DNA from 4 places in the Serratia rhizosphaerae genome. Region 4 is predicted to be linked to each of the others. Evidence: predicted binding sites of a transcription regulator. Region 4 holds the regulator's gene; each other region holds the start of a gene.
The links. The regulator CRP, encoded in region 4, controls carbon source genes, mostly activating them, when cyclic AMP is high. The targets are predictions, from matches to a motif close to ATGTGANNNNNNTCACAT.

Region 1: bhsA (multiple stress resistance protein BhsA) is a predicted target of CRP. The motif match lies at 1,802-1,819, and genes of this name have one in related genera.
Region 2: rbsD (D-ribose pyranase) is a predicted target of CRP. The motif match lies at 1,435-1,452, and genes of this name have one in related genera.
Region 3: FO014_RS17390 (YfcZ/YiiS family protein) is a predicted target of CRP. The motif match lies at 1,226-1,243, and genes of this name have one in related genera.

The regions. Positions count from the first base shown of each region.
Region 1 is NZ_CP041764.1:730,607-733,724, forward strand. It holds gene FO014_RS03385 (acetyltransferase) at 222-659, shown strand; gene FO014_RS03390 (TetR/AcrR family transcriptional regulator) at 675-1,319, opposite strand; gene bhsA (multiple stress resistance protein BhsA) at 1,902-2,159, shown strand; gene FO014_RS03400 (bifunctional helix-turn-helix transcriptional regulator/GNAT family N-acetyltransferase) at 2,241-3,118, opposite strand, start outside.
Region 2 is NZ_CP041764.1:2,166,225-2,169,342, reverse strand. It holds gene rbsA (ribose ABC transporter ATP-binding protein RbsA) at 1-913, opposite strand, end outside; gene rbsD (D-ribose pyranase) at 921-1,340, opposite strand; gene kup (low affinity potassium transporter Kup) at 1,535-3,118, opposite strand, start outside.
Region 3 is NZ_CP041764.1:3,736,357-3,739,474, forward strand. It holds gene fadL (long-chain fatty acid transporter FadL) at 1-974, opposite strand, end outside; gene FO014_RS17390 (YfcZ/YiiS family protein) at 1,360-1,656, shown strand; gene fadI (acetyl-CoA C-acyltransferase FadI) at 1,860-3,118, shown strand, end outside.
Region 4 is NZ_CP041764.1:2,457,066-2,460,183, forward strand. It holds gene argD (bifunctional acetylornithine/succinyldiaminopimelate transaminase) at 1-1,191, shown strand, start outside; gene crp (cAMP-activated global transcriptional regulator CRP) at 1,240-1,872, opposite strand; gene FO014_RS11380 (OsmC family protein) at 2,250-2,657, shown strand; gene FO014_RS11385 (LysR substrate-binding domain-containing protein) at 2,660-3,118, opposite strand, start outside.

The sequences.
Region 1 (3,118 bases), 1.7 Mb from region 4:
CCAAAATCATCAAAGCTGATGCTTCAACCATCAAGGATACAAAAGGATTTTTGCTTTTCGCCAGTGTAAAACGCATTTGATCGCACAATCACGCGTAAAAGTCTCAAAAATTCAGCGATTACGCGAATTTTTCCGTAAATTTTTTCTGCGGCGTCGCCGGGAGATTTTCGTTGCGGGCTATTTCAGCGTACATTTAGGCCAGTTTACCCCAGGAGGCAGGGATGATAACGATCAGAGAACGTATTCCGGCGGACAATCCGCAATTGGTGGCGATCTGGCAGCGTTCGGTGCGCGCTACCCATCACTTTATCGGTGAAAAACAGATGGCAGAGTTCAAGCCGCTGGTCGAGCACTATCTGCCGCTGCTCGGCGTCTGGGTGGCGGAGATCGCCGGGCGGCCCTGCGGCTTTATCGCGCTGGATGATAATAAGGTGGAGATGCTGTTTATCGATGCCGGACAGCGCGGCCAGGGCGTCGGCAGCGCACTGCTGAACCATGCGCAGGCGCGCCACGACGGATTGGTGCTGGATGTGAACGAGCAAAACCCGCAGGCGGTAGGCTTCTACCAGCGCTACGGCTTTGTGGTGACAGGACGCTCACCGCTGGACGGCCAGGGCAACCCCTACCCGCTGCTGCATATGGCGCTTTCCCCGCGCTGACTGCGCGGGACAGGCTCAGACCGGATTACCCACCTGACTCAGGCGCGGCCAGAGCATCATCAGCGTATCTACCAGGCGCAGCAGCTCGGCGCGGCTCGCCCCTTCGCGCGCTTGCACCGACATGCCTTCAATGGTGCACATCACATATTTCGCCAGCAGCGCGGTGTCGGTTTTCGCCAGCAGTTCCCCCTGCTGCACCTTGCGGTCGAAACAGGCCTTCAGGCTGGCTTCCTGCGCATGATGCTTACGCAGCAGCATCTGGGCGACGTCGTCCGACGACGAGGAAAGCGCGGCGGAGGCGCACACCATAAAGCAGCCGGACGGCGTTTCCGGATCGGTAAACACTTCCGCGGAGGAGCGCACATAGGCATCGATGATTTCGGCGATCGGCTGCGGCTGTTCAAGCAGTTGGTTGGTGCAGGTGGTGTATTTGCTCAGGTAACGTTCCACCGCCGCGCGGAACATCCCCTCTTTATTGCCGAACTCGGCATACAGCGTCGGCGCTTTGGCGCCGGTGACTTCGACCAGATCGGCCAATGACGTGGCGTCATAACCGTGACGCCAGAACAGCTCCAGTGCGCGGTCAAGTGCCAGGTCGCGATCAAACTGTTTCGGTCTGCCGCGGGTTTTCTTTGCGGCGACCTCTTCTTTGATAGTCATAATCCCTCTCATCTTGCGCGCCGCGTCTGCGCCGCCAAATTAAATTAACGATCATTATAAAAAAATATTGCGACGGCGTCGAGAAGCGACTAACATTTAGTTATCGAACGTTATCTAATACCGCAGCCAACGCCAACGTTGTTATTGATACACCTTCATAAAAACATAATCAATTGAAATAAATAAAATAATTCACCGTGATAGCAGCTCCCACCCTTCTCACTGCGGCGGGATGCTCGTGCTGTTGCAGTCTGTCGTTGTGATAAAACGTCGCGCTGATGGCCACGACTGACGGCCCTGAATGACAATTTTCACTGCCGCATGCCGTGGAACGCCCGTTTTTCAACGCCCGCAGACATCACCAGCGTCAGAGAAAAATAATTTCACAACAATATGTTACTGACCTTCAGCGCTGAATGGCGCCGGCCGCCGCAAGCTCGGCCGACACCATTTAATTAATGAACATTAAAAAAATGCTTGCAAAGTGACCTGGGTCACACTAACATTAAATTATCGATCGTTAATTAATTTAACGCTCCGCGAAACAACAACCATATTCAACTTGTGATAGGAAAGAAGATTATGAAAAGCCTGAAAATGACCATCGCCGCCGTAGCCCTTGCCACCGTATCATTCGGCAGCTTTGCCGCAGAACTGGTAGACAGCCAGCCGGCCAATATGCAGAAAGTCGGCGTGGTTAACGCCAGCGGCGCAACCAACCTGACCAGCCTGGAAAACAAACTGGCGGCAGAAGCCGATAAAGCCGGGGCAAAATCCTTCCAGATCACCTCGACAACCGGTAACAACAAAATGCACGGCACCGCGATTATCTATAACTAATCGTTTGAGTCTGAGATGCAAAGAGGCGGCGTAAGCCGCCTTTTGCGTTGCTGCGCCAGGTTGGCGCAGGGAAAGAGCCCCTTACAGCGGCTTCAACATATAGATGGAACAGCCGTGATGGCCGGTCGCACCGCGCCGTTCGCTGAGCAGCGTAAAGCCCAGCGACTGATAAAGCCCCAGCGCTTCTTTTAGCTGTTCGGTGGTTTCCAGATAGCAGTAGCGGTAACCGGCGGCCCGCGCCGCGCGCATCGCCTGCACCACCATGTAACGCGCCATCCCCAGGCCACGGATTTCGGGTTTGAAAAACAGCTTTTGCAGTTCACAGTAATCCGCTTCGCCGCCAAGCAGAGGCGCAATGCCGGCGCCGCCCACGATTTCCCCCTGCCGTTCCACCACCCAGTAATGACCGCCGCTGCGTTGATACATCTCCGTCAGCCGCTCCAGATCCGGATCGTACAGACTGACGCCCTCCATGCTGTCCATACCGTATTCACGGAAACAGTCGCGGATCAGCTTCGCCATCGCCGCATCGTCTGCGGCGCAAATCGGCCGCACCCGCAGTTCGGCCTGCCGCTGCTTGCGCGCGCCGGCCAGCGCGCCGCTGAACTTACGCATCATCGCCACCGTCGCCGCCCGTTCATCATCGTCCAACTGCGCCAGCGCCGCCTGCATAAAGTTATCGGCATCGCTGTCAATCAGCGCCAGCGTGTGTTTCCCCTGCCGGGTCAGACGGTGCAGGCTGTGGCGTTTGTCATGCGGGTGTTCAACCGTCTCGATCATCTGCGCGCTGACCAACGAACGCAGTGCCCGGCTGGCGCTGGCCTTATCGATGCACAGTTTGGCCGCCAGCTCCATCACCCCCAGCGGCTGTTCCTTGATTTCAATCATCAGGTGAATCTGCAACGGTGAAAAGCGTGAACCGTTGCTCTGCTTGTTCAACATCCCCAGTTCACGCACCA
Region 2 (3,118 bases), 290 kb from region 4:
TGCGCGTCGCCGCGCCGTAGAGGATTTTCATTAATTCGGTACGGCCGGCGCCCATCAGCCCGGCAACGCCAAGAATTTCGCCGCGATACAGGGTGAAACTGACATCATGCACGCCGGGGCCAGACAACTGGCTGACTTCCAGCCGTTTGTTGCCGCGCGGCAGGTTCAGCCTCGGGTATTGATCTTCCAGTTTACGACCAACCATCATTTCAATCAGCCGCTCTTCCTGCAGCTCATTCACCGGCCGCTCGGCGATAAACTGGCCGTCGCGGAAGATGGTAACGTCATCACAGACCTCGAAAATCTCTTTCATCCGGTGCGAGATATACACAATGCCGCAGCCTGCCGCTTTCAGTTCATTGATCACCTTAAATAAGGAGGCAGTCTCGGTATCGGTCAGCGCGTCGGTAGGCTCATCCATAATGATCACCTGCGACTCAAAGCTCAGCACCTTGGCGATTTCCACCATCTGCTGATCGCCAATCGACAGTTCCCCCACCAGACGGTGGCTGCTGTAACGCAGATTAAGACGCTGAAGCAACTTGTCAGCCTCGGCGTACATGCGTTTCCAGTCGATACGGCCAAAGCGGTTAACGAATTCGCGGCCGAGAAAGATGTTCTCCGCAATGGTCAACTGCGGGATCAGGTTCAGCTCCTGATGAATAATGCCGATCCCCGCATCCTGTGACGCTTTCGGCCCGTGAAACGCCACCTCTTTACCGAGGAAACGTATACTGCCGGCATCTTTGCTGTAGATACCGGTCAGCACTTTCATCATGGTGGACTTGCCGGCACCGTTTTCCCCCACCAACGCCATCACCCTGCCGGGGTACACGCTAAGCGCTGCCCCGGAAAGCGCCTTCACACCGGGAAACGCCTTATCTATCCCGGTCAGTTGCAATAAAGGTTGCATAAATGCCTCAGAAAGTTACGCCGGCGCACAGGATAATGTTCGCATAGGGCGAACATTCCCCGCTGCGAATCACCGCCCGGCTGTGCCCGGTTTGCGCTTTGAAATCGCCGTGGCTGATATAGCGCACGCTGATGGTATTTCCCTGCTGCAGCCCCAACTGCGTCAGTTGCGCCAACAGAGCGCTATGGAGCGAGGGGTTTTGCGTGACGAGCTCTTCGGCCAACATGGCGCTTTCCACCTGCATTTCCTGCGTGACCGCAGTAAACAGCTGTAAAAAAGTCGGCACGCCGGCCATCAGCGCCATATCGATGCGTTCAACGCCGGCCGGGATCGGCAAACCGGCGTCACACAGGGTGAGCTGGTCGGTATGGCCGAGACGGGAAACCGCCGCGGAGATGTCGGCATTAAGCAGCACGCCTTTTTTCATTTCTTTCGCTCCACTTATTTTTTACCAGCGAAACGTTTCGCTTGTCGTGGAGTGTAAAAAAACAACAAAGGAAGGCAACCGCCATAGCGTGGAAATGTGATCGTTATCGAAACGTTTCGATATCAGCGCGGCAACACCGGTAAAAAAGAAGGGGCGCCGCATGCGACGCCCCCGAGAGGAGAGATAACGGAACCTTATATTTCGACCTGCGTTCCCAGCTCGATAACCCGGTTCGGCGGAATTTCAAACTGATCCGGCGCCCGCAGCGCATTACGGCTGAGCGCAATAAACAGCTTACCGCGCAAGAACAGATACCACGGCCGTTTGCTCAACAGCAGCGATTCATGCGACATAAAGAACGAGGTTTCCATCATACGGCACGGCAAACCCTCCAGGCCGCAGCGGTGGAACACCTCCTCGACGTTCGGCGTTTCTCGCCAGCCGTAGCTGGCGACCACGCGCCAGAAGGTCGGCGACAGCTGCTCAATGGTGACCCGCCGGACATTATGGACGTACGGCGCATCTTCGGTACGCAGCGTCAGCAGCACCACGCGCTCATGCAGCACCTTGTTGTGTTTGAGGTTGTGCAGCAGCGCAAACGGGATCACGTTGGTGGCGCGCGACATAAACACCGCGGTGCCCGGTACCCGCACCGGCGGCGACTTCTCCAGCGAGGCGATCAGCGCCTCCAGGGAGTTGCCGTGTTCATGCATGCGGCGCAGCAGGCGAAAACGTTCGCTCTTCCAGGTGGTCATGACGATAAACATCATCAGGCCGATGGTCAGCGGCAACCAGCCGCCGGAGAACAGCTTCAGCGCGTTGGCGGAGAACATCGGCACATCAATCAGCAACAGAGCTATCAATATGCCCACCGCCAGGAAGCGATTCAGGTGCCAGTTTTTAATCGCCACCGAGGTCACCAGAATGCTGGTCAGCACCATGGTGCCGGTTACCGCAATGCCGTAGGCCGCAGCCAGATTGCTCGAATGTTCAAAGCTGACGATCACCAGCACCACCGAGATATACAGCAGCCAGTTAATCACCGGGATATAGATTTGGCCGGACTCCATTTCCGAAGTATGGATAATGCGCATCGGCGGCAGGTAGCCCAGACGCACCGCCTGACGGGTTAAGGAGAAGACGCCGGAGATCACCGCCTGCGAGGCGATCACCGTCGCCAACGTGGCCAAAATCAGCAGAGGAATCAGCGCCCAGTCCGGCGCCAACAGAAAGAACGGGTTTTTGATCGCTTCCGGGTTCTTCAAAAGCAGCGCACCCTGGCCGAAATAGTTAAGCACCAGCGACGGCAACACCACGGTGAACCAGGCCAGACGAATCGGGAATTTCCCGAAGTGGCCCATATCGGCGTACAGCGCCTCAACGCCGGTGATCGACAGCACCACCGCCCCCAGGGCAAAGAACGACACTTTCTTATATTCGAAGAAGAAGTTCAGCGCCCATTTCGGGTTCAGCGCCTGCAGCACCTCCGGATTATCGATAATGCTGCGCACACCAAGCAGCGCCAGCGTCAGGAACCAGATCAGCATCACCGGGGCAAACAGTTTGCCCACGCTGCCGGTGCCGTGCTTCTGAATAATAAACAGCAGCGTCAGCACCAGGATTGCCAGCGGTACAATATAGGGATCCAGCGCCGGCGCGGCGATTTCCAACCCTTCGATCGCCGACATCACCGAGATCGCCGGAGTGATCACCACCTCACCATAAAAGAAGCTGCCGCCAATCAGGCCGAGTATCACCAACACCGCCGTGGCGCGCGC
Region 3 (3,118 bases), 1.3 Mb from region 4:
AAGCCTTCATGCTTCTCGAACAGCGTCTGGCCGTTGCTGCCGGTGGCGCGCAGCTCCTGGAACTGGCTCCAGCTGGTGTACGCCAGGCTGTAGTGAACGGCCCACTTTGGCGCCACCCGGTTATAACCGGAAATTTCCCACATCTCAGGCAGGTGCAGCGACAGAGAGCCAGGAATGGTGTTGCCGTCGGTGCCCCATGGCAGGCCGGTCATGCCCTGCATCGGGTTAAAGCTTGATGGGACGCTGCTCTTGTAATCGCCGTCGAAGTCGACTTTGATTTCGGAACGGTAGGTCAGGCCGTAGCGGTTGTTTTCATCCACTTCATACAGGATGCCGGCGTTCCAGCCGTAGCCCCATTCGTCGCCCTTCAGGTGTGAAATCTGGGTATCGGCAGGCATGCCGACCGCGGCGCCGCTTTCGCCGGCGTAGCGTTCGAGCTTGGCCTTGGCGTACAGCGCATCAAAGCCCAGGCCGAAGCTGAAGTGCTGGTTCAGGCGGTACGCGGCGCTCAGGTTGAGGTTAACGGTGGTCAGATCGGTTTTACCGGCGTACGGGCCGGCGGTATAGCCGTCGTTAAATTCGGTCGCCAGGCCGTAGTTGCTGGTGACCGAGCCGCCGACGGCCCACTGGTCGTTCAGCGGGTGGATATAATGAAGGTTCGGGATCCACTGTGCCGGCGCGATGTTTTTCGCATCCAGGCTGTTGCCGGAGCGTGAAGTACCGGAAATATCAACGCCCGGGTCGACAAAGATGGCGCCGGCGGAGAAGGTCGGGCGGTCAAACATCATCATGGTCGCCGGGTTGCGGCTGGCTGAGGTGGCATTGTCGGCGACGGCGCCTTCACCAGAAAAAGAACGGCCTAAACCAGAAGAAGAGTACTCATTCAACTGGAATCCTGCGGCATACACGTTTGAAGAAATAATCGCCACTGCAGCTGCAAGAGCTGTTTTCTTGAATAGGTTTTTCTGGCTCATGACCAAAACCTCATTATGTGTTTATTATTTAAACTATGTTACACGTGGTAACAAGGAGCGCGGGATTGTAGGGTCCGTTATCCATCAGACAAATCAGACCAGTGGCTGAATTATAGGTCTGACCTGTTAAGATGTTGCAACTTTGTTTTTGAAATATTTCCAAGTTGATATCAAAAAAGAGATCTGCTTAACAAAACGCCAGCGGTAAATAACAAAATTCCTATGTTTATTTATCAAATGAATATTTTTATTTGTGATTTCCATCACTTAAAACACCTACAGAGAGTAAGTGCTAGTGATCTCATACGGCGAGGCGTAAAATGGCTTACAGAATCTTGGGTCTTTGCGCCGGGTCATACCCCAGGCGTCGTGAGGAGAATTGACTATGTCAGATGCAATGAATAAATGCAGCGCGCAGGAAACGGCAGCATGCTGCTGTGTGGATGTCGGCACCGTGATGGACAATACCGACTGCACCGCGTCCTACAGCCAGATTTTTACCGACGAGCAAGACGCGCAGCAAACGCTGACGGCGCTGACGGAAAAAGCGCGTTCGGTGGAGTCCGATCCCTGCGCCATCAGCAGCAGCCTGCAGCCGGTAGACGGCGGCGTGCGATTGAACGCTGATTTCACCTTTTCCTGCCAGGCGGAAACGCTGATTTTTCAGCTGGGCCTGCGTTAACGCATCACGGTATTCTGCGCGGCACCCGCCGCGCAGCCTCTTTATTTTCCCCTTGCCGGTTTATCCCCCCGTTTGAAAGTTGCTCCTGCTCGCAGATTTCACCTCTGACGGTTTGCCAAATGTAAACATCTGGTTAACAATGACCTCATCAGGTCAGACCTGTTTTGCGGATTGCGCTGACGTTACTTTCTTCAGGAGCATTTATGAGTAAGGCACTGCCGCTGGTCACCCGTCAGGGAGACAGAATTGCAATAGTTAATGGATTACGCACCCCGTTCGCCAAACAGGCGACCGCCTATCACGGCGTGCCGGCGGTGGATCTCGGTAAAATGGCGGTCAGTGAGTTGGTGGCGCGCAGCGGCATCGACGCGACGCTGATTGAACAGCTGGTGTTTGGCCAGGTGGTGCAGATGCCGGAGGCGCCGAATATCGCGCGCGAGATCGTGCTCGGCACCGGCATGAGCGTACATACCGACGCCTACAGCGTCTCCCGCGCCTGCGCCACCAGTTTCCAGGCGATCGCCAACGTGGCGGAAAGCATTATCGCCGGCAGCATCAGCGTCGGCATTGCCGGCGGCGCTGATTCTTCCTCCGTACTGCCGATCGGCGTCAGCAAAGCGCTGGCGCGTACGCTGGTGGACGTCAACAAAGCGCGCACGCTGTCGCAGCGCCTGAAGCTGTTCAGCCGGTTGAAGTTCCGCGACCTGCTGCCGGTGCCGCCGGCGGTGGCGGAATACTCCACCGGCCTGCGGATGGGCGACACCGCCGAACAAATGGCGAAGACGCACGGCATCAGCCGTGAAGATCAGGACGCGCTGGCACACCGTTCTCACCAGTTGGCGGCCAATGCCTGGGAGCAGGGCTGGCTGCACGATGAAGTAATGACGGCATACGTGCCGCCGTATAAGGCGGAACTGACCGAAGACAACAATGTCCGCAAAGACTCCAGCCTGGCCTCCTACGCCAAATTAAAGCCGGCCTTCGATCGTAAACACGGCAGCGTGACCGCGGCCAACAGTACGCCGCTCACCGACGGTGCGGCGGCGGTGCTGATGATGAGCGAATCCCGCGCCAGAGAGCTGGGGCTGCGGCCGCTCGGCTATCTGCGCAGCTTCGCCTTTGCCGCCATCGACGTCTGGCAGGATATGCTGCTGGGGCCGTCGTACGCCACGCCGCTGGCGCTGGATCGGGCGGGCATTACGCTGGCCGATTTAACGTTGATTGATATGCATGAAGCCTTCGCCGCGCAGACGCTGGCCAACCTGAAAATGTTCGCCAGCGCGGCGTTCGCCCACGAGAAGCTAGGGCGCGACGCGGCGATCGGGGAAGTCGACATGGAGAAGTTCAACGTACTGGGCGGCTCTATTGCCTACGGGCATCCGTTTGCCGCCACCGGCGCGCGCATGATTACCCAGACGCTGCATGAGCTGAAACGTCGCGGCGGCGGTCTGGGGCTGGCGAC
Region 4 (3,118 bases):
ACGTACGATAAGGTGATTTTGCCGGTTTATGCACCGGCGCAGTTTGTGCCGGTCAAAGGTCTGGGCAGCCGCGTGTGGGACAGCGAAGGGAAGGAGTATATCGACTTCTCCGGCGGCATCGCCGTAACTGCGCTGGGCCACTGCCACCCGGCATTGGTGGCGGCGCTGCAGCAGCAAAGCGAAACCCTGTGGCATACCAGTAATGTGTTCACCAATGAGCCGGCGCTGCGTTTGGCCAGCAAACTGATTGACGCCACCTTTGCCGATCGGGTCTTTTTCGCCAACTCCGGCGCGGAGGCCAACGAAGCGGCCTTCAAACTGGCGCGCCACTATGCCATTACCCGTCACAGCCCGTACAAAACCAAAATTATCGCCTTCTATAACGCCTTCCACGGCCGGACGCTGTTTACCGTCTCGGTCGGCGGGCAGGCAAAGTATTCCGACGGCTTCGGGCCAAAGCCGGCCGATATTGTGCATGTGCCGTACAACGATCTGGCGGCGGTCAAGGCGGTGATGGATGACAGCACTTGCGCGGTAGTGATGGAGCCGATTCAGGGCGAAGGCGGCATTACGCCGGTGGACGCCGAGTTCCTACAGGGCGTGCGCGCTCTGTGCGATAAGCACCAGGCGCTGCTGGTGTTTGATGAGGTGCAGAGCGGCATGGGGCGTACCGGCAAGCTGTTCGCCTATATGCATTACGGCGTGACGCCGGATATTTTGACCACCGCTAAAGCGCTGGGCGGCGGCTTCCCGGTCAGCGCGATGCTGACCAGCGAGGAGATTGCCTCTGCCATGCAGGTCGGCACGCACGGCACCACCTACGGCGGCAACCCGTTGGCCTGCGCGGTGGCCGAGGCGGCGCTGGACGTGATCAACACGCCGCAGGTGCTGGACGGTATCGCGCAGCGTCATGCGCTCTACGTGGAGAAACTGCAGCAGTTGGCCGACAAGTACGGTATTTTCAGCGATATTCGCGGCATGGGGCTGTTGATCGGCGCCGAGCTGAGTGCGGCTTACCAGAATAAGGCGCGGGATTTCCTGGCCGCCGCCGCCGCGCATGGCGTGATGATTCTGAACGCCGGGCCTAACGTTATCCGCTTTGCGCCGTCATTGGTGGTAGAGCTGCAGGATATTGAAGAGGGGATGGCGCGTTTTGAACGTGCGGTGCAGGATGTGGTGAATGCGGTATAAGCCGCTACCGGCATAAAAAACGGCGCGAATGCGCCGTTTTCTGATTAATTAACGCGTGCCATAAACAACAATGGTTTTGCCGTGCGCGGAGATCAGGTTTTGATCTTCCAGCATTTTCAGGATACGGCCGACCGTTTCGCGTGAACAACCGACGATTTGACCAATTTCCTGACGCGTGATTTTAATTTGCATACCGTCAGGGTGGGTCATGGCGTCCGGCTGTTTCGCCAGGTTCAGCAGGGTTTGCGCAATGCGGCCGGTAACGTCAAGGAAGGCGAGGTTCCCCACTTTCTCTGAGGTGACCTGCAGGCGGCTGGCCATTTGCGCGGAAAGGCGCATCAGAATATCCGGGTTGACCTGGATCAGCTGACGGAATTTCTTATAGGAAATTTCAGCTACTTCACAGGCGGTTTTCGCTCTCACCCAGGCGCTGCGCTCCTGGCCTTCTTCAAATAATCCAAGCTCGCCGATGAAATCCCCCTGGTTGAGATAGGACAGGATCATCTCTTTGCCTTCTTCATCTTTAATCAGCACCGCAACGGAGCCTTTCACGATGTAGTAGAGCGTTTCAGCCTTTTCACCTTGGTGAATCAGCGTACTTTTGGATGGATATTTGTGGATATGGCAATGAGACAGGAACCATTCGAGAGTCGGGTCTGTTTGCGGTTTGCCGAGAACCATTCGCTATTATCCTCTGTTGTAATCGCTGCCTTTGTAACACAGGGATCGGAGCTCCCTGTTAAACGCGTTGATAACCGGTAATGCATGCGGGCTATAAACAGGTTTTGAGGCGTGCCGTAAAATACGCTATTGCCCTAGCATATTAACTTGCTGTCAGTGCTGCAAGCTACATTCTGTTAACATCTCATTTAAGATGCTTTCCTTGGGCAGATCCCTGAAAGTCGGTGTCCAAAAAGAGTTATTGCGGTTTGTTTGTAGCATAGAGTGAGGCGAGTGTCTTCTGTTGTCTCGCTTCAGCATGACCGGCATCAGGTTCCATTGCCAGTTTCAGCGCGAAAGCGTAGTCTGATTTTAAGAAATTAACCGGAGTGAGCAGTATGCAGGCAAGAGTGAAATGGGTGGAAGGATTGACCTTCCTCGGTGAGTCCGCGTCAGGTCATCAGGTGTTAATGGATGGTAGCGCCGGGGAAAAGGCGCCGAGTCCGATGGAGATGGTGCTGATGTCGGTGGGCGGTTGCAGCGCGATCGATGTGGTGTCGATTCTGCAAAAGGGCCGCAATGACGTGCGTGACTGCGAGGTGAAACTCAGCTCGCAGCGGCGGGATGAGGCGCCGCGTACTTTTACCGCGATCAATCTGCACTTTATCGTCAGCGGTAAAGGGTTGAGTGACAAGGTGGTGGAGCGTGCGGTCAACCTGTCTGCTGAAAAGTACTGCTCGGTATCGCTGATGTTGAGTCAGGCGGCAACGGTGACCCACAGTTTCGAAATCCGCGTGGTGGAATAAGTTTACCAGGCGTAGCGCTGACACTGGCCGTGCAGCAAATCCAGCAAACGCCGCGCCGTTACGGTTAGCGGCGATCTCTGCGAATAGAGCACGCAATACTGCGCCTGCGGCAGGGTATCAATCGGCAGCGTGACCACCTGTTCCTGCAAATGCAGCGGACGCGCCATCGCGCGCGCCACAATGGTCAGGTAGTCAGACGCCAGCACCATATTCAGGCCGCAGATGACAGAGTCCGAGCGCACCGGCGGCGTTTCCAGCTGTTGATAAAAATCACCCAGCACGGATTGCAGATGCTGGTAATAGCCCATATCGGTTTCCGGCAGCAGCCATTTGGCCTGGCGCAGCGCATCCAGCGAGCGAGCGTTGGCCAGCGGATGACCGCGGCGGGCGACGATGCAAAATGACGCATTGAACAGCGGCTCGCGCACCAGATCTTCTAAAGGCAGTTCCGGACTGATGGA